Regions from separate parts of the Bradyrhizobium ottawaense genome, predicted to be linked through region 3. Evidence: predicted binding sites of a transcription regulator. Region 3 holds the regulator's gene; each other region holds the start of a gene.

Region 1 (7,569 bases), 2.3 Mb from region 3:
GTCGAACGGTGTCGTCGTGGTGCCTTCCTCGGCAAAGCCGCGCACATGCATGCCGGCATGATTGGTGCGGTTATAGGTCAGCCGATGGATCAGGTAGGGATAGCCGTGATAGGCGAAGATGACAGGCTTGTCGCGCGTGAACAGGCTGTCGAAGTCGCGGTCGGACAGGCCGTGCGGATGCTGGTCTTTCGGTTGCAGCGTCATGAGATCGACGACGTTGACGACGCGGATCTTCAAATCCGGCAGCGCCTTGCGCAACAGGTCGACGGCGGCGAGCGTCTCCAGCGTCGGGACGTCGCCGGCGCAGGCCATCACCACGTCGGGCTCCTGGCCCGCATCTTCCGTCCCCGCCCAGCTCCAGATGCCAATGCCGGCATCGCAATGCGTGGCAGCGTCCTGCATCGACAGCCATTGCGGCGCCGGCTGCTTGCCGGCGACGATGACATTGATGCGGTTGTAGGTCCGCAGGCAGTGATCGGCGATCCACAGCAGCGTGTTGGCATCGGGCGGAAAGTAGATGCGAACGATGTCGGCCTTCTTGTTGGCGACGAGATCGACGAAGCCGGGATCCTGATGGCTGAAGCCGTTATGGTCCTGCCGCCAGACATGCGAGGTCAGGAGATAGTTGAGCGAGGCGATCGGGCGCCGCCATGGCAGATCGCGCGTGACCTTCAGCCATTTGGCGTGCTGGTTGAACATGGAATCCACGATGTGGATGAAGGCCTCGTAGCAGGAGAAGAAACCATGGCGGCCGGTGAGCAGATAGCCCTCGAGCCAGCCCTGGCAGAGATGCTCGCTCAAGACTTCCATCACGCGGCCGTCTTGCGCGAGGTGCACGTCATAGGGCTCGATCGGCTCCATCCAGACCCGCTCGGTCTCCTCGAACACTGCGTCCAGCCGGTTTGACGCGGTTTCGTCCGGGCCCATGATGCGGAAATTGCGCTCCTTCGCATTGAGGCGGATGACGTCGCGCAGGAATTTGCCGAGCTCGCGCGTCGCTTCCCCGATGGCGCCGCCGGGCTGCGGCACCTCGATGGCAAAGCTGCGGAAGTCCGGCAGCCTCAGCTCCTTTTTGAGCAGGCCACCATTGGCATGCGGATTGGCGCCCATGCGGCGAATGCCTTCGGGCGCGAGCGCCTGAAGTTCTGGAATGAGCGCGCCGCTCTGGTCGAACAGCTTTTCGGGCTCGTAGCTGCGCATCCAGTCTTCGAGAACTTTGAGGTGCGCCGGGTTCTCGCGACAACCAGCCACCGGGACTTGATGGGCGCGCCAAAAACCCTCGACCTTCTTGCCGTCGACCTCTTTCGGACCGGTCCAACCCTTCGGACTGCGCAGCACGATCATCGGCCAGCGCGGCCGCTCGACGCTTTTGCGCCCGTCCCGTGCGTGCTGCTGGATCGAGCGGATGCTGGCGAGCGAGACGTCGAGCGCGTCCGCCATGGCCTGGTGCATCAATTTGGGATCATCACCCTCGACGAACAGCGGCTCGTGGCCGAAGCCGCGGAAGAGATCGCGGATCTCGCTGTTGGGCATTCGCCCGAGCACGGTCGGATTGGCGATCTTGTAGCCGTTCAGATGCAGGATCGGCAGCACCGCGCCGTCATGCGCGGGGTTCAGGAACTTGTTGGAGTGCCAGGAGGCAGCGAGCGGGCCGGTTTCCGCTTCGCCGTCACCGACCACGCAAGCCACGATCAAATCAGGATTGTCCAGCGCTGCACCGTAGGCGTGCACCAGCGCGTAGCCGAGCTCGCCGCCTTCGTGGATCGAGCCCGGCGTTTCCGGTGCCGCGTGGCTCGGAATGCCGCCGGGAAACGAGAACTGCCTGAACAGCTTGCGCAATCCGTCCTTGTCGCGCGCGATGTCGGGATAGATCTCGCTGTAGCTGCCCTCCAGATAGGTGTTGGCGACCATGCCGGGACCGCCATGGCCGGGACCGCAGACATAGAGCACGCTGATATCGAGCGCGCGGATGACGCGGTTGAGATGGGCGTAGATGAAGTTCAGGCCGGGCGTCGTGCCCCAATGGCCGAGCAAGCGCGGCTTGATGTGCTCGGCCCGCAGGGGCTCGCGCAGCAGCGGATTGTCGAGCAGGTAGATTTGCCCGACGGAGAGGTAATTTGCGGCGCGCCAGTAGCGATCGAGGAGGTCGAGGTTGCTGCTTGCCGCGGCCGATTGTTGTTGTTTTGTCATGTTCCTGCTGACCTTCACCCGGCGATCGTCACCAACATTGTTCCGCGACGATTGATCCCTGACCGGCATCAAACGAGATCGTCATGACGGGGGTGTTGCGTGAGGTCAAAGGACCGCGCCCGAAATTTGGGCGCCTACTTTGCATGGGGTTGTTTTCCCATTTTTTGTTTGTGTTCTTGATTTGTTCCGTTGTCGTGCTATCCTCGCTTCATGAGTCCAGCAGCATCGTCTCATGCTCTCAAGCACCCGCCGGTCAAGGCGCCCTCCGAGCCGGCGGGTGTGGACTCTGACTTTCCAGAACTTGGCGTCGCCATCGACCGCGCGCGCAGGCGAGGGCGGGGCGCACAGTCCAATGCCAGCGGCCGCTATGAGGCCGAGGCGCGCGTCGCCTTCGACGACGGCTGGCAGAGCCTGGAAGAGCTGCCGCCGTTCAAGACCAGTGTCGGGGTCGACACCTCACGCAAGGTGATCACCCGCAACGATTCCCCCGATATCGGCTTCGATCGCTCGATCAATCCCTATCGCGGCTGTGAGCATGGCTGCGTTTATTGCTTCGCGCGGCCGACCCATGCCTATCTCGGCCTGTCGCCGGGGCTCGACTTCGAGTCAAAACTGTTCGTCAAGCCCGAGGCGCCGGCGCTGCTGGAGAAGGAGCTCGCCGCGACCGGCTATGAGCCCCGGATGATCGCGATCGGCACCAACACCGATCCCTATCAGCCGATCGAGCGCGAGCGCAAAATCATGCGCGGCATCCTCGAGGTTCTCGAGCGTGCCGGCCATCCCGTCGGCATCGTCACCAAATCGGCGCTGGTGGTGCGCGACATCGATATTCTCGCGCGGATGGCCAAGCGCAACCTCGCCAAGGTCGCCATCTCGGTCACCTCGCTCGATCCGAAGCTGGCGCGCACCATGGAGCCGCGCGCCTCGACGCCGCCGAAGCGGCTGGAAGCGCTGAAGCAGCTCTCGGACGCCGGCATCCCGACCACCGTGATGGTCGCGCCCGTGATCCCCGCGCTGAACGATTCCGAGATCGAGCGCATCCTGGACGCGGCCGCCCATGCCGGCGTCAAGGAGGCCTCCTATGTGCTGCTGCGGCTGCCGCTGGAGGTGCGCGATCTCTTCCGCGAATGGCTGATGGCGAACTATCCGGACCGCTATCGCCACGTCTTTACGCTGATCCGCGACATGCGCGGCGGGCGCGACTACGATGCGAAATGGGGCGAGCGGATGAAGGGCACCGGACCGATGGCCTGGACCATCGGCCGCCGCTTCGAGATCGCCTGCGACAGGCTCGGCCTCAACAAAAGGCGCTCCAAGCTGACCACGGATCATTTTGCCCGGCCGAAGCGGAACGGCGATCAGCTGAGCCTGTTCTGAGCGGGAAGTGTGGAAGAGGTGTCGTATGAGTAAGCAAGTTTCGGCTCCGGTGCCGCGGCTCACCGTCATCACGCTCGGTGTCAGCGATATCCGCGCCAGCATCGCCTTTTACGACGCGCTCGGGTTCTCGCGCCGGCTAAAGGCGACCGGCGAGGCGGTGGCGTTCTACGATACCTGCGGTCCGGTGCTCGCGCTGTATCCTTGGGATCAGCTCGCGGCCGACGCGGCGTTGCCGGACCAGCCGAGGCCATCGACCTTCCGCGGCATCACGATCGCCTGGAACTGTCGGACCCGAGAGGAGGTCGATGCAGTGCTGGCCTTTGCCCTCGGCAAGGGGGCAAAGCTCGCGAAGGCCGCGCACGAGACCGATTACGGCGGCTATTCCGGTTATTTTGCCGATCCCGACGGCCATCCCTGGGAGGTCGTGGTCGCACCCGGCATCGAGGTCGGCGAGGACCGGCGGGTGCATCTGGCGGAGTAGGGCGGCCTGAATAACGGGAATTGCGCCGGGTTCCCGGTTGCGCCGGCCGGGCCGCTTGCGCACGATCCCCGCCATGATTCGGGACAAGTCCGCCAAGACACCGGCCAAAGACGCGCCAAGGAAGGACGCTGCGAAAAAGGCAGCGCCCGCCAAGGCCGGCAAAGCGCCTGCGACCAAAACAACGACCGTTCCCGCAGGCAAGAAAGGCATCATCGCGGTCGCACCGCCGAGCTTCCGGCGCGAGCGCGCGCTGATCAAGTGCGGCGTCTGGCCGGTCGCCGGCTGCGACGAGGCCGGCCGCGGGCCGCTCGCCGGCCCCGTGGTGGCTGCAGCCGTGATTCTCGACCCCGACCGCATCCCGCGCGGCATCGACGATTCCAAGCGCCTGACGGCGGAGGAGCGCGAAAAACTGTTCGACAAGATCTGCGCCACCGCCCAGGTCTCGGTCGCCGTCGCCTCGCCCTCGCGAATCGACCGCGACAATATATTGCGCGCCTCATTGTGGGCGCTGAAGCGCGCCGTCGTGGCACTGCCGGAGGCGCCCAGGCACGTCTTCGTCGACGGCCGCGACCGGCTCGACACTCCTTGCGATTGCGAAGCCGTGATCGGCGGCGATGGCATCGTGCTGTCGATCGCGGCGGCCTCCATCATCGCCAAGGTGACGCGCGACCGCCTGATGTGCGCTCTGGCGCAGGACTGTCCCGGCTACGGCTTCGAGCAGCACAAGGGCTACGCCGTCCCCGAGCACCTCGACGCGCTCGACCGCCTCGGCCCCTCCGTCCATCACCGCCGCTTCTTCGCCCCGGTCGCGGCCGCACGCGCCAAGCACATGCCGTGGACCGTCGAGCCGGTGCCGGATCTGTTTGCGGTGACCGAGGTCGAGGTGCCGGTGGAAGCCAGCGTCGAAATCGACGCGTCGGCGAATCTCTAGAGTTAGCCAGGCGGGACAAGCCAGGGCATGACGAGGAAACCGTCGTTGCCACAACGCGCAGCGCCCCTTATCAAAGTGTTTGTGAGCGAATAGGGCCGGCTGGACGGGTTGGCTGCATCTTTCGGGCGTTGCATGCGGTTTACCTCCCTGGTCATCGAGCTCATTCGCGCCCGGCCGCGGCTGATCGTCTGGATCGCCGTGCTGCTGCAGGCCGCGATGTGGCTGTTCGTGGCGCTGGTGTTCTACCGCAGCCCGCCTGGCAGCCTTGCGACGCTCCTGGCTTTCGGACGCGAATACCAGGTCGGCACCGATCTCGGTCCGCCCTTGCCGGTCTGGCTCGCCGACATCGCCTATCGCGCCGCCGGCGGCCACATGTTCGGCGTCTATGTGCTCGCCGAGCTCTGCGAGATCGCGACGTTCATTGCGCTCTATCATCTCTCCCGCGCCGTGGTCGGCTCGCAGCAGGCGGTGCTCGCGGTGCTCTTGACCATGACGGTGCTCGCCTTCTCCTCGTCGGCGCTCGACTTCGGCCCGCTTGTCCTGGCCCGGCCGCTCTGGGCGCTGCTGCTGCTGCACTCCTGGCAGATCATCGGCCAGCGTCGCGGCAATGCCTGGTTCGCCTGGTCGATCGAGGCCGGTCTCCTGCTGCTGACGACGCCTGCGGCGATCTTCCTGCTGCTGCTGCTCGTCGTCTTCGCGGTCTCGACCGCCGGCGGCCGCCGGACGCTGCGCGCGCTCGATCCGCTGTTCGCGCTTGTTGTCGTCGCGGTGCTGGCGCTGCCCTACGCGGTCTGGCTGATGCGCGCCGAGACGCTGGTGATGCCGGCCTTGCCGCAAGTTGCGGAGCTGGATGCCCGCGCCCTGCATGCGGCCTGGCTGTTCGGCGGCCTCGTGCTCGGGGCCGCTGCGATCCCGGCGCTGACATTCCTCAACACCGGGCTGTTCGCCGGCAAGGGCGAGGAGCCGCCGATCATCTACCGACCACCGGTCGAGCCGCTGGCGCGCAACTTCGTCTATTTCTTCGCGCTGGCGCCGGCGCTGGGTGCGGTGCTCATCTCCGGCCTGCTCGGGCTCGACTCCGTCGTCGGCGGCGCCGGCGTCGTGCTGGTTGTGTCCGGGCTTGCCGTGGTGGTCGCAGCCGGCGATCTCATCGCGATGCGCCGTGCGCGGATGCTGCGGACGGTCTGGGCCGCCGCCGTCGTGGCGCCGGCCGTCGGCGTCGTGCTCGCCGTCCTGCTGCTGCCCTGGACCGGCACGAACGAGATCGCGACCTCGATGCCGGCGCGCGCGATCTCGGACTTCTTCGACGAGAGCTTTGCCCGCCGCACCAACCATCGCCTGCGTGCGGTGGCCGGCGAGACCTCGCTTGCGAGCCTGATCACGCTGCATTCCGGCCGGCCGCATCTCTTCATCGACGCCGACCCTGCGCGCACGCCGTGGATCAATCAGGCCAAATTCAGCGAGACCGGCGGCGTCGTGGTCTGGCGCGCTTCCGATACCGCCGGCACGCCGCCGCCGGACATCCTCAAGCGCTTTCCCGGCATCGTCCCGGAAGTCCCGCGCGCCTTCGAATGGCTGGTGACCGGTCGCCAGCAGCTCCTGCGCGTCGGCTGGGCCATCGTGCGGCCGAAGGGGACGTGAGGACGTAGGTCTCGTGCCCCGGACGCTGCGCCGCGCCTCTTCGGCGGTGCGCTGCAGAGCCGGGGCCATCCCGCCGCATCGTACTGTGTTGCTTTCTGGGTCCCGGCTCTGCGGAGCGTCACTGCGTGCCGCACCGCGTCCGGGACACGAGAGCTCGCTAGCCCGCCAGCACCTTGGCGATCGCGCGCAGATCCTGCCAGGCCAGCCGCTTGTAGGACGGCGAGCGGAGCAGATAGGCCGGATGGAACGTCGGCAGCGCGCGGATGGTGCGCGCCCCCGTCTCGTAGTCGAACCAGCGCCCGCGGGTGCGCATGATGCCCTCGCGCGTTCCGAGCAGCGTCTGCGTCGAGGGATTGCCGAGCGTCACCAGCACGTCGGGATTCACCAGTTCGATCTGGCGCTGGATGAAGGGCAGGCAGATTTGCGTCTCCTGCGGCGTCGGGGTGCGATTGCCGGGCGGCCGCCACGGAATCACGTTGGCGATGTAGGCCGTGCTGCGGTTGAGGCCGATCGCGCCGATCATGAGATCGAGCAGCTTGCCGCTGCGCCCGACGAAGGGCAGCCCCTCGATGTCCTCGTCGCGACCCGGCGCCTCACCGACGAACATGATGCGCGCCTGCGGATTGCCGTCGGCAAATACCAATCGCGTCGCGGTGTGCTTCAGCGCGCAACCCTCGAAGCCTTGCATCAGCTCGCGTAGCGCGTCCAGCGTCGGCGCGGTGCGCGCAGCCTCGCGCGCCGAGGCAATCGCGATGTCGGGCGCAGGTGCGGCCTCGCCGCGCATCACCGCCGGCGCGGCGACCGGCCGCGGTGCCTCGACCGGAGGCGCCACGCGCGGGGCCGGCGGCGGGGCATCCAATTCCGCCAGGCGGTCGATCGGTTCCTCCGCGAGCGCGCAATCGACGCCGGCCTCCAGATAGAAGGCAAGAAGCTCGCGGACGGTGGGTGC
Region 2 (7,569 bases), 2.3 Mb from region 3:
CTACGCCTAGCCTTCGGGTCCAAGGCGCGGTTCATTTGGAACTTTGGCCCGGACATATATTTCCTAGCAGCGAGCCGAGGCTAGGCGCAGCAAATCTTTTGCACAACCGCCATCGGCCTGACGCAAATCGGGGCAATAAGCCCAGTGAATGCGAGGGAGGGTCTCATGGAGAACGTACGTCGCTACCGGGCGCTGGCGTCCCTCTGTCGTCAGCAGGCGGCCTACCGGCCGCTTCAGAACTGGGAACTCCTCGGCCAGGCCGAACATTTCGAATATCTCGCCGAGGTCGAGCTCAAGGCGCATTTCGACGCGTGCAATGTGCAGCACGACGAGGGCGACGCCGTACCCGCGACGTGGGAGACCCCGGTCGCGGCGTGATGGCGCCGGGCCGGCCCGGCTCAATGCGACATCAGCGTCGGGACCGTCATGGCCTGCAGCATGGCGCGGGTGACGCCGCCGAGAACGCGCTCCTGCAACCGCGAATGGCCGTAGCCGCCCATCACCAGGAGATCGAGGCCCTCGTCGGCCGCCAGCGACAGGATGGTCGGCTGGATGTCGGCGCGCGTCGCCGACAGGCCGACCGTGCGGGTCGACAGTCCGCGCCGGCCGAGATGTCTTGCCAGACCGTTCGCTGAAGCTTCGTCGGAGACCGCATCGGCCTCGTTGATGGTGATGATCACGATCTCATCGGCGCGCGCCAGGAACGGTGCGGCATCGTGCACGGCGCGGGCCGCGAGGCGGCTGCCGTCCCAGCAGATGCCGATCCGGTTCGCCTTGAAAGCTCCATGGAAGGTGTAGGGCAGGAACAGCACCGGGCCGCCGGCCTGGAACAGGATCTCGCGCGGCACGTCGTTGTCGAACGAGCCCTGCGCCGGATCTGGCTGAAGCACGACGCTGAGGTCGTGCAACCGTGCCATCTCGCCGAGCGAGCCGGCCGCGTCTACCGGGATCGCGCCGAGCGCGCGGCAGCCGTAGGAGATGCCGGCGTTCGCCGCTTCGATGCCAAACACCGCCAGCGCGGCCTCGGCCCGCTCTACCGCGCGCTCGCGTTCCAGTTCGAACACGGCCGCGACCGCAGCGCCGCCCTCCATCACGTAAGCCGCACTGGTCGCAACATAGCCGATCGCGACTGCGTCGAGATGGGCGTTGAACCGCGCCGCGAGCGAAATCGAGCCTTCGATCGCGCAGCGCATGGGGCGTTCGGTGGGGATGTGGACGAGAATGTCTTTGTACATGGCGCGCCTCCGATGAACATCATCCGGTGGCCGCATTTTTTCACTGCCCGAAGGACCCGCGTTGAGCTGCATCAAATGCGCAGGGACGACTTTCCCGGGGCCCGCGCATTCTTTGCGAAGATTTAATCGGATGGACGGGACGTCGTAAGGTGACGATGGCCATGTTGGAGGCAAGGCGACACCTTATCCAACATGGACATTTCGACATGAACGATCGCGTCAATTCCGACACCACGTCCCGCAAGATCCTGAGGCCGCGCCGGCTTGCGCTGCTCGGCACCGTGGCCGCGCTCGGCGTGGCCGTGCTGGCGGCTGCTCCCGGCTCTTCGCCGTTCGGTCCGAGCTCCTTCATTACCCCGACCCAGGCCGCCGAATCCGCCGCGACGCCGCCGGGCTTTGGTGACCTCGTCAGTAAGGTCAAACCCGCCGTCATCTCGGTGCGGGTCAAGATCGACCAGGACAACGACAAGAGCGCGATGCTGCAGCAGAACCGGATGGATCAGGACGAGGACACCCCGTTCGACCAGTTCTCGCGGCAGTTCGGCTTCCGTGGCCCGGGCGGCATGAACGGCATGCCGCGCCAGCGCCATCAGATGATCACGGGCGAAGGCTCCGGCTTCTTCATCTCCGCCGACGGCTATGCCGTGACCAACAACCACGTCGTCGACCACGCCGAGTCGGTGCAGGTGACCATGGATGACGGCACGAGCTACACCGCCAAGGTCGTCGGCACCGATCCGAAGACCGATCTCGCGCTGATCAAGGTCGACGGCAAGAAGGACTTCCCGTTCGTCAAATTCTCCGACCAGAAGCCGCGCATCGGCGACTGGGTGGTCGCGGTCGGCAACCCCTTCGGCCTCGGCGGCACCGTGACTGCCGGCATCGTCTCGGCCAGTGGCCGCGACATCGGCAACGGCCCCTATGACGACTTCATCCAGATCGATGCGCCCATCAACAAGGGCAATTCCGGCGGCCCGGCCTTCGACATGAGCGGCAACGTGATCGGCGTGAACACTGCGATCTTCTCGCCCTCCGGCGGCTCGGTCGGCATCGGCTTCGACATTCCGGCCTCGACCGCAAAGCTTGTCGTCGCGCAGCTGAAGGACAAGGGCGCGGTGACCCGTGGCTGGCTCGGCGTGCAAGTGCAGCCGGTCACCGCCGAGATTGCCGACAGCCTCGGACTGAAGGAGGCGCGCGGTGCGATCGTCGACAATCCGCAGGATGGCAGCCCGGCGGCCAAGGCCGGCATCGAGGCGGGCGATGTCATCACCGCCGTCAACGGCACCGCGATCAAGGACTCCCGCGACCTCGCCCGCACGATCGCGACTCTTGCGCCTGGCAGCTCAGTGAAGCTCGACGTCTTCCACAAAGGCGACAGCAAAACGGTGACGCTCGCGCTCGGCGAACTGCCGAACGAACGGCAGGCCAAGGCCGATGTTGGCAAGGACCAGCCGGGCTCCGGCACGCCGCGCCTCGGTCTTGCTTTGGCTCCGGCCGGTGACGTCCAGGGCGCTGGCCAGAAGGGCGTTGTCGTCACCGAAGTCGATCCGCAAGGGCCGGCGGCGCAGCGGGGCATCCAGACCGGCGACGTCATCCTCAACGTCGGCGGCAAGGCCGTCGCCAATGTCGGCGACGTCCGCTCGGAGTTGGCGCAGGCCAAATCGTCCGGCAAGCGCAGCGTGCTGTTGCAGGTCAGAAGCGCGCAGGCGACCCGCTTCGTCGCGGTACCACTCGCCTGAGGCGAACGCCGATCGGCATGGATCAAGAAAGGCGGCCCTCGAGGCCGCCTTTTTCGTTCGCCTTCAGGACTCCCGGGAGGCGATCGATAACATTCTCGTTAACGGCAGCGACGATGACGCGGTTCGTCCGAAAAAGCCGTGTTCGCTCATCAAAGTTCCGACTCGTGCAGGTCGCCGGCGGCAACGATGCCACCGGGACCAGTTGCAAGCGTGGAACTTCGAACTTGCCGCCGGTTTCCGGAACTGGCCGCTGGTTCGCATTTGATCGGTGCCGACATGGATCGATTGAAGCTCTCGCTGAGGAGGGCGCTACTCGTGGCGCCATTCGTGCTCTGGGGCGGAAACGCTCTCGGGCGGGACGACGGCCGCTACGCGGACTCACCCCTGAAGCCATGGTTCGACAGCCTGCGCAGCCACCTTGGTCCGTGCTGTTCGGATGCGGATGGTTTTGCCGTCGCCGATCCCGACTGGGAGTCGCATAACGGGCATTATCGCGTGCGTCTCGACGGCGAGTGGATCGAGGTGCCGGACGAAGCCGTCATCACCGAGCCGAACCGGGCCGGCCGCACCATGGTGTGGCCGGTGAAGACCGCGTTCGGCGTTTCGATCCGCTGCTTCATGCCGGGCAGCATGATCTGACACAGGCCAACGTCAGCGCTTGCTGGATTTGCGCTTCGACGATTTCTTGGTTGTCCTCTTCTTGGTCGTCCTCTTCTTGGAGGTCTTCTTGGCGGCCTTCTTCGGGACCTTCTTCCCCTTCTTGCGTGCCTTCGACAGTCCGATCGCGATCGCCTGCTTGCGACTCTTCACACGTCCGCCACGGCCTTTGCGACCGCTCTTGGCGGTGCCCTTCTTGTAGCGGCGCATCTCGCTCTCGACATCGCTGCCGGCGCTGCGCGAGTAGCTGCGCTTCTTTGCCTTGCGTGCCATGCATGTTCTCCCTTGGCCGGGGAGAACCATTCGACACGGGCATGGTTCCGAAGGACGCGGACAGTGTTCCAGGCGCAGCCTAGAAGGAATTCGCCAGCTCGATCTCGGCTTCCAGCACCTGGATACGACGTGCGGCCTCGCTGAAGGACAGATCGCGCGCATATTGCGCGGGCTGATACGCTTCTTCGCTCAGCCGTTTCAACCTCAGCCCCTGCGTCCGTGTCATCTGCTCGGCGAGGAAAACCCTGGCGTCGTATTTGCCCTGAACCTGCATGTCGCTTCTCCGTCCTGAAATCGTGACTTGACTATATGTTCTTATTTTGTTCTAACAAGCCATGGACAACAGAATTAATGAAATTCGACGTAAAATCAGCGCCTTGAGGGTTGAGATGGCCGGCGTCGAGGCCTCCGTGCGCGATCTCATCAACGGCGACCGCGATTGCGTCCAGCAAGCCCTGGCGCAGATGGATTTGCGCCGGAAGGTCAATTTGCTGATCGGCGAATGGAAGGCTGCTGGCGGCGGCGATGTCCTGCCTGACGTTCGCGACCGGGTGCGCCTTCGTCTCGTGAAGACAGCCGTCGGTCCCGAGCGCGCGAGCACGCGGCGCTGACACCTTTTGGGGGGCGCCGTGGAGGAGGACCCGGACACTTACCGGATCTTGAGGTTGCGCGCCGAGATTCTCGAATTGGGCTCGGCCATCCGGCAATTGCAGCGTGCGGGGCTCGACGATGCTGCGGCCCAACTTCTGATCGGACGCAAGCGGGCGCAGCTCGAGCAACTCGTGAAGACGAATGCTGCGAGCCGCCCGCTCAACTCTGAAACGCGTCGCCCGTAACGAGCTGACGCCGGCGCTCGACGATGTGGCGCTCGATTGCCGATCCCGCATCAAGAAAAAAAGCCCCGCGTCGCCGCGGGGCTTTTGATGTCATGTCGGCCTGAGCTCACTTGGTATTGCTCATGCCCTTGCTGCTCTTGTTCGTCATGGTGCCGCCCTGGTCCGAGCCGGGACCGGAGCCGCCCTGGCCGGAAGGATCCGCGCCCTTCGAGGCCTTGGTGTTGGCGCCCGTGGTCTGCGAGGACGACATCGATGATCCGTGTTTGGCCTTGTGCGACTTGGCCTGTGCGGCGAGCGGCGCCGCGGCGAGGCCGGTGGCCAAAATTGCGGTGAGAACGAGTTTTGCCGTTGTCATGCGGGGAACTCCCTGAGTTAAATTGACGCAGGCAGCCAACCGCCATTTGCCGAAGGAGTTCCCGACAAACGTATCTGCCGGGCCGCACGCACGCTTCAAGATTGCTTGTCCTCTGCGAGGATGAACACGACGCCGGTGAGTGTCGCGCCGATCGCGAACGTCGTCACCAATGTCAGGGCGAAGATGATTGCGGCCTGGCTTCCGCCGTGATCGAGCAGCTTGGCGACGGCGGGATTGGACAGGATCAGCGTGAGGCTGAAGGCGAGGCCGAGGGCTGCGCCCATCATCGCATGCGTCATCAGCTTGATGAGGCCGGTGGGAGAGATCAGGTCCGACGACTTTTTTGCGCGCATGGGAACCGCATCCCGAACTGACATGCAAACGCGGGCCATATTCGCCGGTTCCAAACGCATGAAGGAATTGTCATCACCGGCTTCATCCGACGTTCATGCCGGGCCTGCGAGGATGAGCGTCAGCAAAACGGGAACATTCGGTATGGGTAAGGTAGTCTTTCTTTACCGCTCACTGGCCTATCGCAACGCGGCTGCGGACATGCTGCGCAAGGCCCGCAAACTGCCGCGCGGTGCGGAGCGAAGTGCGGCCCGCCGCTACGCGAGGGCGCTACGCGATCTCGCTCAGACGGAAGCCTGGCTCGAAGGACGCCTCGCCGAGGAAGCGCGGCCGCCGCGGCAAACCAGGATGGCGGCGTCGGGCTAAAGCACGATCCGGAAAAGTGCGCAGCGGTTTTCCGAAAAGATCATGCTCAAACAACAAACCAAAGCGCGATGACGCTTCATCCTGATCGCATCGCGCTTTAGCCCGAGGCGCGTTGCAATTCGGCTGAGCTGGGGGCGTCGAATTTTCCGGGGGCGGCCGTCGCCGTCTTGCGTGTCAGCGGCACCTTGAGGCGGCACAACAGTCCTTCGGCTCGCCAATCGAATTGCGCCTGTCCACCGAGTTGGGACTCGACGCTCGCTAGCAGGCTCCGCGTGCCGAAGCCGCGCGATTTCGGCGTCATGACGAGCGGACCGCCGGATTCCTCCCAGCTCAGCGTCAGCAGCTGGTCCTCGACCTGCCAGCCGATCGTGAGCCGTCCCGACCTGGTCGAGAGTGCGCCATACTTGGCCGAGTTGGTGAAGAGCTCGTGCAGCGCGAGCGCCAGCGTCTGGGCCGTCGCCGGCAGCAACTGGACCTCCGGACCCGCCAATATGATCTGGCCGCCGAGCGAATAGGGCGCAAGCTCCTCGTCGATCAGCTTGGAGAGCTCCGCGCCCTGCCAGCTCGACAGCGACAGGATGGTGTGCACGCGCGCCAGCGCATTGATGCGTCCTTCGACGGCGCTGACATAGGCCTTGACCTCGTCGGCGCGGGTGAGGCGGACGATCGACTGCGCCAGCGCCAGAGCATTCTTGGCGCGGTGATCGACTTCCCGCGCCAGCAAATTCTGCCGTTCCTCGGCTCGCTTGCGTTCGGTGATGTCCACGGTGACACCGCTCACGCGCACGACGCGACCGCTGTCGTCGACCGTCGCGGCCGCCGTGCCGACGCACCAGCGCACCTCGCCGTCGGGCCGCACAATGCGGAACTCGGTCTCATAGGCACGCGTGCCCTTGTTGAATTCGGCGATCGCCTTGCGCAACTGATCGACGTCGTCGGGATGCAACAGCGCCTGGACGTTGGCCGGATTGACCTCGAAGCTCTCCGGGCCGACGCCAAAGATGCGATATTGCCCCTCGTCCCACATCCAGTCGCCGCTGATCCAGTCCCAATCCCAGGAACCCATCTTGCCGGCGGCGATGGCCATGCTGCGCCGTTGCTCGCTTTCGCGCAGCTTCGCGGTGGAGTTCTCCAGTTCCGCCGTGCGTGCGCGGACGCGATCCTCGAGCTCCTGATTCAGCCGTTCCAGCTCGCGGGTCTTGCGGTAGAGCTCGGCAAACACCTTGATCTTGGCGCGCAGCACCTCCGGCACGACCGGGACCGGCACGTAGTCGACCGCACCCATCTCGTAGCCGCGCAGCCGGTCGATGTCGCTGACCTGGATGGCGGAGATGAAGATCATCGCGGTCTTCTGGAAGCGCGGATGCTCGCGGATCATCGCGGCAAGCTCGAAGCCGTCGAGCTCGGGCATGCAGACGTCGACCAGGATCACCGCGATCTCGGTCTTGAGCAGCACCTCCAGCGCCTCGCGTCCGGACGAAGCGACCACGAGGTTCTCGCCGAGTTCCTTCAGGATCACCTCATAGGCGAGCAGCTTGGCCGGCTGGTCGTCGACGAGGAGGATGTTGACCTTTTCGTGGTCCATTCGCGGATCCAAACTCATCGGTGCAGCCACATGCGGATCGCAAGTAGCAATTGATCGGTGTTGACGGGTTTGGCGAGATAGTCGGACGCGCCGGCCTCCAGGCATTTTTCCCGGTCACCCTTCATCGCCTTGGCGGTCAGCGCGATGATCGGAAGGCGGGCGAAGGCCTGGT
Region 3 (7,569 bases):
CGTCCACGCCGCGCAGCCATGCCATTTTAGGATGGTTTTGGAACGCTGGACGGGTTAGGCGATGACACAAGGCTTCAAATTCTCGGGAGGATAACAATGAACGAAGCACCCCGGATCCGGCCGGAACGGAACGTCGAGCTCGGCGCCAGCAACGAGCCGTTCCAAAACCTGCACGAATTCATTCGGAAAGCGCGGGCCAACCTCAACCAGAACGCCTGGGACTACATCGTCGGAGCCGCCGAGACCGAAACCACGATGCGCCGCAACCGCATGGCGCTGGACGAGATCGCCTTCCGGCCGCGGGTGCTGCGCGACGTCCGAAAGGTCGACGGCTCGGTTCAGCAGTTCGGCCGCAAAATGCGCCTGCCGGTGGTGCTCGCCCCCGTCGGCGCGCTCGAGATCTTCGACCCGGATGGCGCGGCGAGCGTCGCGCGCGCTGCCGGCACCTTCGGCGCGGCGCACATGCTGAGCTCGGTGTCCGAGCCAGGCCTGGAGCAGACCGCCGAAGCCGCACCCGATGCGCTGCGGCTCTATCAGCTCTATGTCCGCGGCGACGATGCCTTTGTCGCGGATGTCGTCAGCCGGGCCGAGAAGAACGCCTATGCCGGCTTCTGCCTGACCGTCGACACCGCCCATTACAGCCGTCGTGAGCGTGACATCGCCAAGCGCTACGTTCGCGAGAGCCGCCTGCGTGCCACCGGCGGCGATTTCCAGAAGGGCCTGGAGTGGCGGACCGTGAAGATGATCAAGGACAAGTTCAGAATTCCGCTGATCCTGAAGGGCATCGCCACCGCCGAGGACGCCCAGATCGCGGTCGATCACGGCGTCGAATGGATCTACGTCTCCAACCATGGCGGCCGCCAGCTCGACCATGGCCGCGGCGCCATGCATGTGCTGCCCGAGATCGTCGAGGCCGTGAAGGGCCGCGCCAAGATCATGGTCGATGGCGGCATCTGTCGCGGCACCGACATCGTCAAGGCGATCGCGGCGGGCGCGGACCTGGTCGGGATCGGCCGGCTGCAATGCTGGGCGCTGGCGGCGGCTGGCGAGGCCGGCGTCGCGCGGATGCTGGAGCTGCTGGAGGACGAGGTGCTGCGCTGCCTCGGCCTTTTGGGCGCCACGTCATTTGCCGAGGTCGACAAATCCTGCCTGCATCCGGCGACCGCCACCAACGCGCCGAGCGTGTTCAGCGCATTCCCGCTGTTCGACCACGATCCGTATCGATACTGAGTGAAAAGGACGCAATGACATCGCTCTCTCCCGGCAGCGCGGATGCGCTGCTGTTCGATCTCGGGCGCGTGGTGCTCGACATCGACTTCTCCAAGGCGATCGCCTGCTGGGCGGGACATGCCGGCTGCCAGCCCGAGGCCATCGTCGCGCGCTATGTGCGTGACGAGGCTTACCGGCTGCACGAGGTCGGCAAGATCAGCGACGAGGACTATTTCGCTTCGCTGCGTGCTTCGCTCGGCATCGGCATTTCGGACGCCCAGTTCCTGGAAGGCTGGAACGCGATCTTCGCCGGCGAGATGCCTGATATCGCCGAGCTGCTGCCGCGCGCGGCGAAACAGATGCCGCTCTATGCCTTCTCCAACACCAACCGGCCGCATGTTGACTATTTCTCGAAGGAATATGGCGAACTGCTCGGCCATTTCCGCGCGCTGTATCTGTCGTCCAGCATCGGCCTGCGCAAACCCGACGCGGAAGCCTTCGACCATGTCGTCGCCGCGATCGGCGTGCCCGCAGCACGTATCGTGTTCTTCGACGACCTCGCCGAGAACATCGAAGGCGCGCGGTCGCGCGGGCTGACGGCGGTGCATGTGACGTCGCCGCGCGACGTCGAGAACGCCTTGAAGGCATTGGGCATCTGACGATCTCCGCTCATCGGGAGGCGCCAACGTCGGGGCAGCCCTCCCGGAGCCAATTTTGCCCAAAATGAGGAACCAGAGCGCTTTGTGCATTTTTGTACGGAGTTCCGGGAACGGAATGGCCCCTTCCGGACTCTTGAGTCCGTTGGGACTTCTACACCGGACTTATGGACGTGCTGGGCAAAACCTATCTCACCAAGCAAGCCTCTCTCCTGCTTGAATTCGCAAGAACCACCTCGGATTCTGACCTTTCCGCCAAGCTGATCAGCAAGGCCGCCGACCTGAAATCCCAGGCCGATCCGCTGCCCGACAAGGATCAAGGGCCGAAGGCTCCCGACGTCGCGCTGGACGACGGGCCGGACCGGCCGAGCGGGAGTTGAGCGATGCCGGCCGTGGCACTCGTCATTCTCGTCCTCGCCATGGCCACCCTCCTGCCGATCGGCCTCGTTCTCTGGATCATGCCACGCCAAGCCTGAGCCTGCCTTCGATCCAGGGCCGGAAAGCGGCAAGATAAATCGTGCCCGCTCCGCATTTTTGCCTCTGCCCCCGCGCTCGGCTAGAAGACTGTCGGAACATTTCGTCCGAACGTGCCGAGCAGGAGTTTCGCCGTGGCCTTGATGCCGGTTTCCGACGCCCTTGCTGCGGTGCTGGCGGGTGCAGAGCCGCTGCCTGCAGAGATGGTTTCACTCGACGAAGCCTACCATCGCGTGCTCGCGCAGGACGTCGCTGCGCGGCGCACCCAACCGCCCCAGGCGATGTCGGCGATGGACGGCTACGCCGTGCGCGCGGCCGATGCGGCAACGATCGATTCCAGGCTGACGTTGATCGGTGAGGTCGCAGCGGGCCGTCCGTTCACGGAGAGGGTCGCCGCCGGCGAAGCCGTGCGGATCTTCACCGGCGGCGTCGTTCCCGACGGCGCCGACGCAGTCGTGATCCAGGAGGACACGATCGCCGAGGGCAAGCAAATAACGATCAAGGAAGCCGCGATCGTGGGTCGGCACATCCGCCCCGCCGGCGTTGATTTCCGCGAGGGTGACGTCCTCCTGCGCAAGGGAACCCGTCTGACAGAGCGCGATCTCGCCCTCGCCGCTGGAATGAATCACCCGCAACTCGCCGTCTGCCGTCGTCCGAAGGTCGCGATCCTCGCCACCGGCGATGAACTGGTGATGCCGGGCTCAACGCCCGGGCACGGCCAGATCGTCTATTCCAACGGCTATGCCCTGCACGCGCTCGCCCGCAGCGAGGGCGCCGAGACCATCGACCTCGGTGTTGCCGCCGATACGCTGGAGGCCACCACCGCCGGCATCCGCCGCGCGCGCGAAAGCGGCGCCGACGTCCTGGTCACGACCGGGGGCGCATCGGTCGGCGACCACGATCTGGTCCAGCAGGCGCTGAAGGACGAAGGCATCGCGTTGGCGTTCTGGAAGATCGCGATGCGGCCCGGCAAGCCGATGATGCACGGACGCTTAGGGACGATGAGCGTCATTGGCCTGCCCGGCAATCCCGTGTCGTCCTACGTGTGCGCCTTCCTGTTCATGGTACCGCTGATTCGCGCGCTGTCGGGCCGTTCGGTGATTCATCACCGTCGCGAGCGCGCCGTGCTGGGCCGCGATCTCGGCGCCAATGACCAGCGCGAGGATTATCTGCGCGCGCGCCTGGAGCTGCGCGACGACGGCACGCTCGTCGCCCTTCCCGTCAGCCATCAAGACTCCTCTCTGCTTGCGAATCTTGCTGCAGCACAGGTACTTCTCGTGCGCGCACCGCTTGCGCCAAAGGCCGAGGCCGGCAGCCCCTGCGAAGTGCTGCGGCTCCCCGTCTGAACTGCGCGGCCACACGCATTCGGCGAGTTTCGCTCTGTTCACGGTAAATTAAGCAGTTGCGGAACATGTATCGAACATATAGTGTCCGTTCATGATTTGTTTCGAGGATGTAGCGGCTTATCGCTGAACTCATCGTCTCGGAATCGAACGACATCAACCGGGGGACTTTGGTCGAGATGTTAACGCGCAAACAATACGAGCTTCTGCGGTTCATCAGCGAACGCTTGAAGGAAAGCGGCGTGCCGCCGTCCTTCGACGAGATGAAGGATGCGCTCGACCTGCGCTCGAAGTCAGGCATCCACCGCCTGATCACCGCACTCGAGGAGCGCGGCTTCATCCGCCGGCTGCCCAACCGCGCCCGGGCCATCGAAGTGATCAAGCTGCCGGAGCTCCAAGCTGCCGCCGGCAACCGACGCGGCTTCACGCCAAGCGTCATCGAGGGCAATCTCGGCAAGCTGCGCGCGAGCTCCAGCCCGTCCGCGGACGAGGGCGAGCGGCCCGTTGCGGTGCCCGTGATGGGCCGCATCGCGGCCGGCACCCCCATCGAGGCGTTGCAGACACGCAGCCACACCATCAGCGTGCCTCCAGACATGCTCGGCTCCGGCGAGCATTACGCGCTCGAAGTGCGCGGCGATTCCATGGTCGAGGCCGGCATCCTCGACGGCGACATGGCGCTGATCCAGCGCAACGAGAGCGCCGATACCGGCGACATCGTGGTGGCGCTGATCGACGACGAGGAAGCCACGCTCAAGCGCTTCCGCCGCCGCGGCGCCTCGATCGCGCTGGAGCCCGCCAATGCCGCTTACGAGGTGCGCATCCTGCCGCCGAACCGCGTGAAGATTCAGGGCAAGCTGATCGGGCTTTACCGCAAGTACTGATACCGGAGTCTTCAGCGCCTCGCGCGCGCCTTCGGTCGGCATCGCCGATCAGAGATTGGAGCGGATGATGGTCCGCTCCGGCTGGATAGTCTTTCTGGTTCTGCACAGATTGTCCGGCCCCTCCCCCTTTCGCGACATCCTCGGCAGGCCGCGGGAAGCAACATCGCTTCGCGGCCTTGCGAGTTCGAGGGGGACAGCCCAAATGCGCCGGATCGTTTGAGCGCAGCCGCAGCAACGCTGGTCGCATCATTCATGTCGGCTAGGACACGGCCGTGATCCAGAAAATCCGCAACAACCGCAATGCAGCGCGCACGCAGCCGAGCTGACGATACTCGGGCTGGCTGGTTTCGCCGGTCGTTGACGCGCGCCTGCCAAATGCACGGAAGCCGACTTTGTTCCTATCGAATTCGGAAAAGATGGAAAAGATAATGTGATCGGGGCTCGCGGATCCCAGCCGCAGATTTGCCTACAACCAAGCAGACCGTCACGTGCTTCCACTCTGGTAGGGGCCTGCGCCTCCAAAAGGGGTGCGGGTCGCTATCTCTGCATAGAGGAGCACCCGATGTGTGACTACAGCCTGCATGCCGTCGCGACGCGCCCCGCAGAAGTCGGCGAGACGATCGTCACGACAACATTCCGCGGCACCTCGACGCGCGGCTTCGCCTCCGAAGCCGATCTCTCCGTCGCGGTCTGCCTGCTGCCGGGAACGGAGCTCGCCTTCGCCGATAACGTCCGTTACGACAACCGCTGGATCTGGACGCGCACCGTCAACTCCCGCGTCGGCAAGTTCGGCAAGATCGATCCGCACATTCCCGATCGCCATCATGATGCGATCGAATTCCCGGACGGCAAATCCGTGCTGGTGACGCAGCTCGTCGAGGGCCAGCGCGCAACCGTGCTGCAACTGCCGGTGACCCAGCCGATCGGCGAGCGCGAGCACAAGCCGCAGATCATCGCCGACAGTCGCCCGACGGTCACGCGACTGCCGATCGGCTGACGCCCTCCGGCCCGGCGGGTCCGGGGCCAGGATTGAAATGCCGTCGCCGGCCGATGCCGGCGAGCCCGGTGGGTTTGTGTTTCACGAAATTCGATCGGCGAGCGCCGCCGCACCTCGTCGCCGCACGAAGTTTGGGCCGTCCTGCCTGAATTTTGAACCTCCGCTCCGCAGCCAAATGACCGATGCTGTCGTGGTTTGAGGCGGCGGACACGCTCGATGAAAACCTTTATTCGCGTCGTTGAACTCTGGGTGCCTGACCGGACGCGCATGCGGCTGGAATTCGGCGGCGGCCTCTACGACGAAGGGCTGTCCGCGTTCAAGGCCGTCAGCGAAGATCTGCACTTCGGATATGACGAGGGGCTTCCAGGCAAGGCCTGGGCCTGCGGCCATCCCGTCATCCTCACGAAATTCGCCAACTCCTATTTCAAGCGGACCGATCAGGCCGTCGCCGCCGGCCTCACCTGCGGCGTGGCGGTGCCGGTGTTTGCAGGCGAATTTCTGCAAGCCGTGATGGTGCTGTTCTGCGGCGACGACGAGGCGCATGTCGGCGCGATCGAACTCTGGCACAACGATCCTGATCTCTCCCACGAGATGGGCCTCGTCGACGGCTATTACGGCGCGGCGGACATGTTCGAATTCAACTCGCGCCACACTAAATTTCCTCGCGGCTTCGGACTTCCCGGACGCACCTGGAAGGCGGGCCTGCCGCTGATCATCAAGGACCTGCACGACGCCAAGAGCTTCCTGCGCTGGGAGGACGCAGCCAAGGTCGGGATCAATCTGGGTGTCGGCGTGCCCTACCGAACCGGCACCGACCAAACCTGGGTCCTGACTTTCCTCTCCGCGCAGGCAACGCCGATTGCGCGACGCTTCGAGATCTGGGTCCCGAACGAGGCCCGTTCGGCGCTGGTCTTTCGCGCCGGCGATTGCAGCGCGCAGACCGACCTTGCCGCCCGCTATGCCGCCAATTCCATTGCCAGGGGCGAAGGCAGCATCGGCGGCGCCTGGGCCGCCGGCATGCCCGCGCTCAACGACGATCTCACTCATGACGGCTCGATCGCGGGCTCTGAGGCCTGCGCAGCCGGGCTGAGCCGAATGGTGGCCCTGCCGGTCATCGGCAAGGCAAAGCTCGAAGCCGTGCTGGCCTGGTATCTGTAATCGATGGCGTCAATCGTCGGCCTGCAAGTCGGTCTCCGATGGCGTTGCGTCGCGGCTGCGGGGAGCCGCCTTCTGCGCAAGGCTGCCGTCGAAGTCACCTTCGCCCGCACCGGCCGGTAACCACGGGCGGTTCGTGCCTCTTGCCCTCACCGCCTGAACCGAAAAGCCGTCGCCACGCCGGGTCAATGCCAGCGCGCCCTGGCGAGCGAGCCGCTGCCGATCCACCACCATCGCCGCACAATCGGGCGGCGCGGGCCTTGACGTCACCACCAGTGCAGCCCGGTTGCAATCGTCCGCCAACGCGTCGATGCGCGAGGCCAGCGCGACCAGCCGTCCGTCTGCGAGCGGCGTTACGCAGCCCGACTCGTCGCACGATATGCCGCTCGCCAGCGCGCTACTGCCGGCATCGCGCGGATCGGCGTCGGCAGCCAACCACTCCCTCAGCACGAAATTGTCCTTGCCTGCCCTGATCAGATGCAAACGCCCGTCGCCGCCCCGCACCGCGACGCTCGCGCCGTCCCCGGCAATCAGGATATCGGGCTGCCGCACCGACAGCCCCCAGCCGATGGAAACCAGCAGCACGACGGCACCGCCCCAGCGCAACGGCGTACGCAACAGGCCCATCACGATGACCCCCAGGCTCGCTGCGATCAGCGGCGCGATGCCGAACGCCGGGATGCGGCCGACCGCGCCCGGCAATGCCGCCACCCAGCGCGAGACCGCGACCATCCAGTCGATGCCGATCCCCATCAGCCACCAGAACACGCCGTCGAGCCCGAACGGCGCTGCGAGCAATCCCAGCAGCCCCGCCGGCATCACCAGCGCCGAGACCACCGGCATCGCACCGAGAT
Region 4 (7,569 bases), 120 kb from region 3:
CAGGAAGGTGAGACGCTCGCGGATCTCCTTCAGGATGCGGCCGGCGATCTCGTTCTGCTGCGCGTTGAGCGCCTCGGGCACGGTCTCGAACCATGCGCCGGCGCCCTTCACCGACAGCTCGGAAATCTCGCCGATATGCTTGCCGCCGATCTTGACGCAGAGCGCCTCGGGCTTGAGCCGAAAGCCCTTGCAGCCCTCGCAGGGCACGTCGTGGAAATACTTCGCCAGCTCCTCGCGCGCCCACTCGCTCTCGGTTTCCCGATAGCGGCGGTTGATGTTGGTGATGACGCCCTCGAACGGCTTCTTGGTGTCGTAGGAGCGCACCCCGTCCTCGTAGGAGAACTTGATCTCGTCCTCGCCGGAGCCGTGGAGGATGGCGTTCTGCGTCTTCTTGGCCAGGTCCTTCCACTTGGTGGTCAGCGTGAATTTGTAGTGCTTGCCGAGCGCAGTCAGCGTCTGCACGTAATAGGGCGACGACGATTTGGCCCAGGGCGCAATCGCGCCCTTACCGATCGCGAGCTCCTTGTCGGGGATGACGAGGTCTTCGTCGACATGCTGCTCGACGCCGAGGCCGCCGCAGGCCGGACACGCGCCATAGGGGTTGTTGAACGAGAACAGGCGCGGCTCGACCTCGGGAATGGTGAAGCCAGAGACCGGGCAGGCGAACTTTTCCGAGAACAGGATGCGCTCGGGTCCGCTCTTGTCGTGGATCTTGGCGGTCTTCTTCTTTTCCTCGGCGGGAGCCGCCGCCGGCGCGTCGGCGAATTCGACGACGGCGAGGCCTTCGGCGAGTTTCAGCGCGGTCTCAAAGCTCTCGGCGAGGCGCTGGCCGATGTCGGCGCGCACCACGATACGATCGACCACGACGTCGATGTCGTGCGGGAATTTCTTGTCGAGAACAGGCGCTTCCGCAAGCTCGTGGAAGGTGCCGTCGATCTTGACGCGCTGAAAGCCCTTCTTGAGCCATTCGGCGAGCTCCTTGCGGTACTCGCCCTTGCGACCGCGCACGACGGGCGCGAGCAGATAGAGGCGGGTGCCCTCGGGCAGCGCCAGCACGCGGTCGACCATCTGCGAGACGGTCTGGCTTTCGATCGGCAGGCCCGTGGCCGGCGAATAGGGCACGCCGACGCGGGCCCAGAGCAGGCGCATGTAGTCGTAGATCTCGGTGACGGTGCCGACGGTGGAGCGCGGGTTCTTCGACGTCGTCTTCTGCTCGATCGAGATCGCCGGCGACAGGCCGTCGATCTGGTCGACGTCAGGCTTCTGCATCATCTCGAGGAACTGGCGCGCATAGGCCGACAGCGATTCGACGTAGCGGCGCTGGCCCTCGGCGTAGATGGTGTCGAAGGCGAGCGAGGATTTGCCGGAGCCGGAGAGGCCGGTGAACACCACCAGCTTGTCGCGGGGAATCTCGACGTCGATGTTCTTGAGGTTGTGCTCGCGCGCGCCACGGATCGTAATTGCGCGCAGGCTGGAGCCCGCGTTCTGTTGTTGGCGCTTCGCCTTGATCACTTCATCCATCCGAGTTGCCCTCAAGGAATCCCATGGGTGCGCGACCGCGCCAATAAAAAAGGCGCGCTCGCCCGGAACCGGGATCGGCGCCGATGGGGTTGTCAGCGAACGTAGGAAGAACGGAGACGGATTTCCAGTGGGACTTGCGAATCGTCAACGGAATGTTGGCGCGCTGGCGGCATCTGGCAGCAGTTGCTGTGCGGAACTGCGCGGGAAGCTGCCGCGAAAACAAAAAGGCCGGCGCAAGGCCGGCCTTTCGTGACGATGGGACGTCGGTAGCGATCAGGACTTCAGATCAATACCGGGCGACCACGGGGCCGCCGAAAGTGTAGTTGAGGCGGACGGTGCCCATGTCGACGTCCTGCTTGATCCGATCGATACGGTCGTTGACGCCGAGGATCGTGAACGAGTTGTTGCGCTTGCCCATGAACAGATGGTCGTATTCGATCGCCACGGACCAGTTCGGTGCGAAGCCGAATTCGATGCCGGTGCCGACCGCGCCACCCCAGCGCGTCTCGCTTGCGCTGTCGAGGACCACGCCGCCCAGCAGGCCGTTATATTTGGCGTGCGTGACGGCCGCGCCACCCTTCACGTACCAGAGCACGTTGTTCCAGGCATAGCCGACCTGGCCGGTGAACAGGCCAAGCGCGTCGATCTTGGTCTGGTTGACCAGCGGCCCAAGCACCACGCTCGTATTCGAGCCCTTCAGGTTGGCCCAGTCGCCTTGGGCTTCAAGGCCGAACACCCAGTTGGCCGACTGCCAGCGATAACCGACCTGTCCGCCGACGACGCCGCCGGTCGCATTGTGACAGCCTTCAGCCGTGTCCGGACCCGCAACACCGAAGATGTTGTTGACGTCCCAGCAATTGCGGCTCGAGGCGCCGCCGCCGTTGATACCGATGTAGAAACCGCTCCAATTGTACATCGCGATCGGCGCGACCGGAGCCTTGGTGTAGGGGCGGGCCGCCAAATCGGCCGCCGAGGCCGGTGCCAACGCGCTGAGTGCGAACAAACCGGCCGAAGCCAGCAAAAGCTTCTTCATATCCATTCCCCAGTTCCGTTTCTCTTTCTGACCTTCCGGAAAGCGGAAGAGCCAGCGGACCTATGACCCGACTAATGTCACTGCTTTACACCATTAAAGCCAAAGGTTGTGTCACCCGGGCGCCACATCTCTCCGAAAACGCGAGCGAGCCGGTTGGCGCGCGAAAAAACAAAAAAGCCGGCGCGAGGCCGGCCTTTCGTGACGATGTGACGTCGGTAGTGATCAGTGCTTCGCAGATCAGTACTTGGCAACCACCGGGGCGCCGAAGTGGTAGTTCACGCCGACCTGCACGGTGTGGAAGTTGAGCGTGCCGGTGGTGATCGGAGCGCCGAGACCGGAGAAGTAGGTCTCGCCACCGAGGCTGCGATAGAGGTACTCGCCCTTGACCGACCACTGCGGAGCGAAGAACGCCTCGACGCCGGCGCCGACGGTCCAGCCCGAGTGGAACTTGCTGTCGGAGACAGTCACGCCGAGCGCGCTGACGCTGACCTTGTTGTCGATCCAGGCGTAACCACCGGTGCCGTAGAACAGCACGTTGTTGACGGCCCAGCCGATGCGGCCGCGGACGGTGCCGAGCGCGTCGGTCTTGGACGACACGGTGAGGCCGAGAGCGGTCGCCGAGGCGCTGACGTCAGCCCAGGAGCCATCGGCCTCGATGCCGAACACGACGTTGCCGGTCTGCCAGTTGTAGCCGGCGGTGCCACCGACGAAGCCACCCTTCATCTTCGGGTCGCCGGAAGCGCTTTCCCAGGCGCCGCCACCGACGATACCGAGGTAGAAGCCGGTCCAGTTGTAGACGGCCGCCGCCGGAGCGATCGGAGCCTTGGTGTAGGGGCGGGCTGCGAGGTCGGCCGCCGAGGCGGGCGCAGCGAGAGCGAACAAACAGGCCGAAGCCAACAAAACCTTCTTCATTTTCAACTAATCCCAGTCCCAGTTTCTGTTGTTGCCTTCCTGACCGGAAGGGCAGCGGACTCAACGGCCCAACTGACGCCGTACTTACACCACCAAAGCCGCAAGTTGTGTCTCCGAAAAGCCACAGCGGTCGAAAAGGTGATGGTTACTGACTTATTGCCTCCCGTTCATGTCGCGCCAAACGAAAAAGGCCGGCGCGAGGCCGGCCTTAGACGTCAATGATATCAGATGGATATCAGTAGCGCGCGGCGACCGGCGCACCCCAGTTGAAGTGATAGTTCACACCTGCCTTGACCGTGTGAACGGTATCGGTCCACTCGGAGCGGTTGGTCACGACGGGGCTGTACTGAATCGTGCTCTTGCCGAAATCGATGTAGTTGTATTCGACCTTGGCCGACCAGTTCGGAGCGAACATGTATTCCGCGCCGGCGCCGACGGTCCAACCCCAGCGGGTGTTGTTCTGGATGAAGACGTTTCCGGGGATGCCATCGTAGCGATGCTGAATGTCGCCGACCGCAGCGCCGCCGCTGACGAACAAGAGAGCGGGGCCGGTCGAGTAGCCGAGACGGCCCTTGATGTCGCCGAAGCCGCGGATTCTCGTGAAATAGGTGTCGCCGAGGCCGGCATTGATCTCGGCAGAACGTCCGTTGATGTCAGCCCAATGATAGTCGCCCTCGATGCCGAACACCCAATTGGCCGCCTGCCAGTTGTAGCCGACTACGCCACCGACAAAGCCGCCGGTGGTGTCGTAGTTCTGACTTCCAGCAAAGATCGCCGTATTCGGACCGCCAAAGAAGGTTTCGTCGCTGCGGCCCCAGGCACCACCGCCCTGCACACCAATGTAGAAACCGGTCCAGGTATAGATCGGAGCGGGGGGCGCGATCGGCGCCTTTGTATAGGGACGGGCTGCAAGGTCGGCAGCACCGGCCGGAGCCGAGAGGGTCAGCGCAACCGCGCCGGCAAAGCCAATCAAAATCTTCTTCACTGTAATCTCCCCAGTCGTGTCCGCCTCTCTGAGTTCCCCAAGGCGGACTATCAGGCGCGAGGCCCATTGCATCAATTCCAAGCACGACGATAGCTCGATTCTGCGGCAGAGTCCGTGCCCGGAGTGCAACAGTTGGGTGTAATCGACCTACCTCTAACTTAATGAATGTTAAGTGATTTTTGCCGTTCACGGGAACCCGATTTGGTTCCATCCCAATTGCCATCACATCGCCATTTAGACGCCATCCCGTCTCCACATTTGGTGGCGATTTCTGCAGGAACAAATCTGGAACAGACCGCCGGTCGGTGCTATATGTGGGGATAACCTTGGGGGTGACGGGCTGAGCAGCCCCTGCAAGCGTATAGGGTCGCCTTAACAGGGCGCAGAGGAACGCAGCAGCGCGCTCGGCCTTAGGAAATTCAGTGGCATTCGGAGTGGAGAGCGGCGATGGCGGGAAGCGTCAACAAGGTCATTCTGGTTGGAAATCTCGGCAAGGATCCTGAAATCCGCCGCACCCAGGACGGGCGGCCGATCGCGAATCTGAGCATCGCGACCTCCGAGACCTGGCGCGACAAGAACAGCGGCGAGCGCAAGGAAAAGACCGAGTGGCATCGGGTCGTGATTTTCAATGAAGGGCTCTGCAAGGTCGCCGAGCAGTACCTGAAGAAGGGCGCGAAGGTTTACATCGAGGGCGCGCTGCAGACCCGCAAATGGACCGACCAGAGCGGCGTCGAGAAATACTCGACGGAGGTCGTGCTCCAGGGCTTCAACTCGACGCTCACGATGCTCGACGGCCGTGGCGGCGGCGGCGGAGGCGGCAGCTTCGGCGACGAGCCGGGCGGCGATTTCGGCTCCTCCGGACCCGTCAGCAGCGCACCGCGCCGTCCCGTGGCCGCCGGCGGCGGTGGCCGCAACAGCGACATGGACGACGACATCCCGTTCTGAGCAGGGACCGGACGATGAGGGGGCGCAAGCCGGCTGAGCGGCGCCTTCCCATTTCGTGTCAGCAAACCTTACTAATCGGCAGAAAGGGCTCGGGATTTCCGGGCCCGCTTCATGTTTGGGTTGAACTCGGATTGCGCCAGCGCAATCGCGTCGATGGCGCGCGCCGGCCGCGCGATTGACGAGGTCCCGGAGGTGATTTCGGAAGGCCTGTTCCGGGTCCCTCCGAGACGCTCTCCGTAAGGCCGTAAGTTGTTGGAAAAATAAGCGGAAAAAGCGCTTCCCTGAAGCCTGCGAGGGTGGTTATCACGGTCTCGATGCGCTATATGATTCCTAGCTAAAACCTCACCGGATTTCCCCTTGGCTGACGACGACGACAAGCCCGGCGACCAGCCGGCGCAACCCTCGGATATTCGCCCCGTCTCCATCTTCGAGGAGATGAAGAAGTCCTATCTCGACTACGCCATGAGCGTGATCGTGGCGCGGGCGCTGCCTGATGCCCGCGACGGCCTGAAGCCTGTGCACCGCCGCATCCTGTACTCGATGAACGAGCAGGGGCACACACCGGACAAGAAGTACGTCAAATCCGCCCGCGTGGTCGGTGACGTCATCGGTAAGTATCACCCGCACGGCGACCAGTCGATTTACGACGCCATGGTCCGCATGGCGCAGGACTTCTCGATGCGCGTGCCGCTGATCGACGGCCAGGGCAATTTCGGCTCGGTCGACGGCGATCCTGCGGCCGCCTATCGTTACACGGAAGCGCGGCTGACCAAGGCGGCGTTGGCGCTGCTGACCGACATCGACAAGGACACCGTCGATTTCCAGCCGAACTACGACAACAACGAGACCGAACCGTCGGTCTTGCCGGCCAAGTTCCCGAACCTTCTCGTCAACGGCGCCGGCGGCATTGCGGTCGGCATGGCCACCAATATCCCGCCGCACAATCTCGGCGAGGTCATCGACGCCTGCGTCGCGCTGATCGACAACCCCGCGCTCACCATCGACGAGCTCATCAACATCGTGCCGGGACCGGATTTCCCGACCGGCGGCGTCATTCTCGGACGCGCGGGCATCCGTGCGGCCTATCACCTCGGCCGCGGCTCGGTCGTCATGCGCGGCAAGGTCGCGATCGAGACCATCCGCAAGGAGCGCGAGGCGATCATCATCACCGAGATCCCCTACCAGGTGAACAAGGCGACGATGGTCGAGCGCATCGCCGAGCTGGTCAAGGAAAAGAAGATCGAGGGCATCGGTGACCTCCGCGATGAATCGGACCGCGACGGTTACCGCGTCGTCATCGAATTGAAACGCGACGCCGTGCCGGATGTGGTGCTGAACCAGCTGTACCGTTTCACGCCGCTGCAAACCAGCTTCGGCGTCAACATGGTGGCGCTCGACAGCGGCCGTCCTCGGATCATGCATCTGAAGGACCTGCTCGCGATCTTCGTCGACTTCCGTGAGCGGGTCGTCACGCGTCGCACCAAGTACCTGCTCGCCAAGGCGCGCGATCGCGCCCATATTTTGGTTGGTCTCGCGATCGCGGTGGCCAATATCGACGAGATGATCCGCGTGATCCGGACCTCGCCGGACCCGACCACCGCGCGCGACACCCTGATGTCGCGCGACTGGCCGGCCCGGGACGTCGAGGACATGCTGACCCTGATCGACGATCCCCGTCACCGCATCAGCGCGGACGGCACGATCCGGCTGTCGATGGAGCAGGCCAGGGCCATTCTCGATCTGCGCCTGCAGCGCCTCACCGCACTCGGCCGCGACGAAATCCGCGACGAGCTCGACAAGCTCGCCGGCGAGATCGCCGATTATCTCGACATCCTGCGCTCGCGCGAGCGCGTGCTGGGCATCATCAAGACCGAGCTTGCCGAGGTGAAGGCCGAGTTCGCCACACCGCGGCGCACCGTCATCATCGAGCAGGAAGGCGAGGTCGAGGACGAGGACCTGATCCAGCGCGAGGACATGGTCGTCACGGTGTCCCATGCCGGCTACGTCAAGCGCGTGCCGCTGTCGGCCTACCGGGCCCAGCGCCGCGGCGGCAAGGGCCGCGCCGGCATGCAGACCCGCGACGAGGATTTCGTCAGCCGCCTGTTCGTGGCCTCCACGCACACGCCGGTGCTGTTCTTCTCCTCGCGTGGCCAGGTCTACAAGGAGAAGGTCT

Evidence for each region. The regulator LexA, encoded in region 3, represses DNA repair genes until DNA is damaged. The targets are predictions, from matches to a motif close to TGTTCNNNNTGTGTTCNG.
Region 1: a site for LexA is predicted at 2,362-2,379, ahead of CIT37_RS30515 (PA0069 family radical SAM protein). Genes of this name have one in related genera too.
Region 2: a site for LexA is predicted at 4,215-4,232, ahead of CIT37_RS30085 (DUF3072 domain-containing protein). Genes of this name have one in related genera too.
Region 4: a site for LexA is predicted at 4,727-4,744, ahead of CIT37_RS20135 (single-stranded DNA-binding protein). Genes of this name have one in related genera too.

What each region holds. Positions count from the first base shown of each region.
Region 1 covers NZ_CP029425.2:6,431,533-6,439,101, reverse strand. Annotated here, with positions in the region: gene CIT37_RS30520 (phosphoketolase family protein) at 1-2,190, opposite strand, end outside; gene CIT37_RS30515 (PA0069 family radical SAM protein) at 2,401-3,567, shown strand; gene CIT37_RS30510 (VOC family protein) at 3,593-4,048, shown strand; gene rnhB (ribonuclease HII) at 4,122-4,979, shown strand; gene CIT37_RS30500 (glycosyltransferase family 39 protein) at 5,112-6,620, shown strand; gene CIT37_RS30495 (uracil-DNA glycosylase) at 6,778-7,569, opposite strand, start outside.
Region 2 covers NZ_CP029425.2:6,341,334-6,348,902, reverse strand. Annotated here, with positions in the region: gene CIT37_RS30115 (putative bifunctional diguanylate cyclase/phosphodiesterase) at 1-10, shown strand, start outside; gene CIT37_RS30110 (hypothetical protein) at 166-378, shown strand; gene CIT37_RS30105 (universal stress protein) at 399-1,235, opposite strand; gene CIT37_RS30100 (Do family serine endopeptidase) at 1,442-2,974, shown strand; gene CIT37_RS30095 (hypothetical protein) at 3,251-3,613, shown strand; gene CIT37_RS30090 (DUF6496 domain-containing protein) at 3,626-3,904, opposite strand; gene CIT37_RS30085 (DUF3072 domain-containing protein) at 3,984-4,178, opposite strand; gene CIT37_RS30080 (hypothetical protein) at 4,294-4,515, shown strand; gene CIT37_RS30075 (hypothetical protein) at 4,534-4,740, shown strand; gene CIT37_RS30070 (hypothetical protein) at 4,847-5,095, opposite strand; gene CIT37_RS30065 (hypothetical protein) at 5,191-5,448, opposite strand; gene CIT37_RS30060 (hypothetical protein) at 5,591-5,812, shown strand; gene CIT37_RS30055 (HWE histidine kinase domain-containing protein) at 5,910-7,397, opposite strand; gene CIT37_RS30050 (HAMP domain-containing protein) at 7,412-7,569, opposite strand, start outside.
Region 3 covers NZ_CP029425.2:4,082,757-4,090,325, reverse strand. Annotated here, with positions in the region: gene CIT37_RS19565 (alpha-hydroxy acid oxidase) at 97-1,230, shown strand; gene CIT37_RS19560 (HAD-IA family hydrolase) at 1,245-1,868, shown strand; gene CIT37_RS19555 (hypothetical protein) at 2,039-2,245, shown strand; gene CIT37_RS19550 (molybdopterin molybdotransferase MoeA) at 2,474-3,685, shown strand; gene lexA (transcriptional repressor LexA) at 3,862-4,563, shown strand; gene CIT37_RS19540 (hypothetical protein) at 5,126-5,560, shown strand; gene CIT37_RS19535 (GAF domain-containing protein) at 5,777-6,718, shown strand; gene CIT37_RS19530 (ComEC/Rec2 family competence protein) at 6,728-7,569, opposite strand, start outside.
Region 4 covers NZ_CP029425.2:4,204,309-4,211,877, forward strand. Annotated here, with positions in the region: gene uvrA (excinuclease ABC subunit UvrA) at 1-1,521, opposite strand, end outside; gene CIT37_RS20120 (outer membrane protein) at 1,808-2,554, opposite strand; gene CIT37_RS20125 (outer membrane protein) at 2,792-3,466, opposite strand; gene CIT37_RS20130 (outer membrane protein) at 3,702-4,451, opposite strand; gene CIT37_RS20135 (single-stranded DNA-binding protein) at 4,899-5,396, shown strand; gene gyrA (DNA gyrase subunit A) at 5,754-7,569, shown strand, end outside.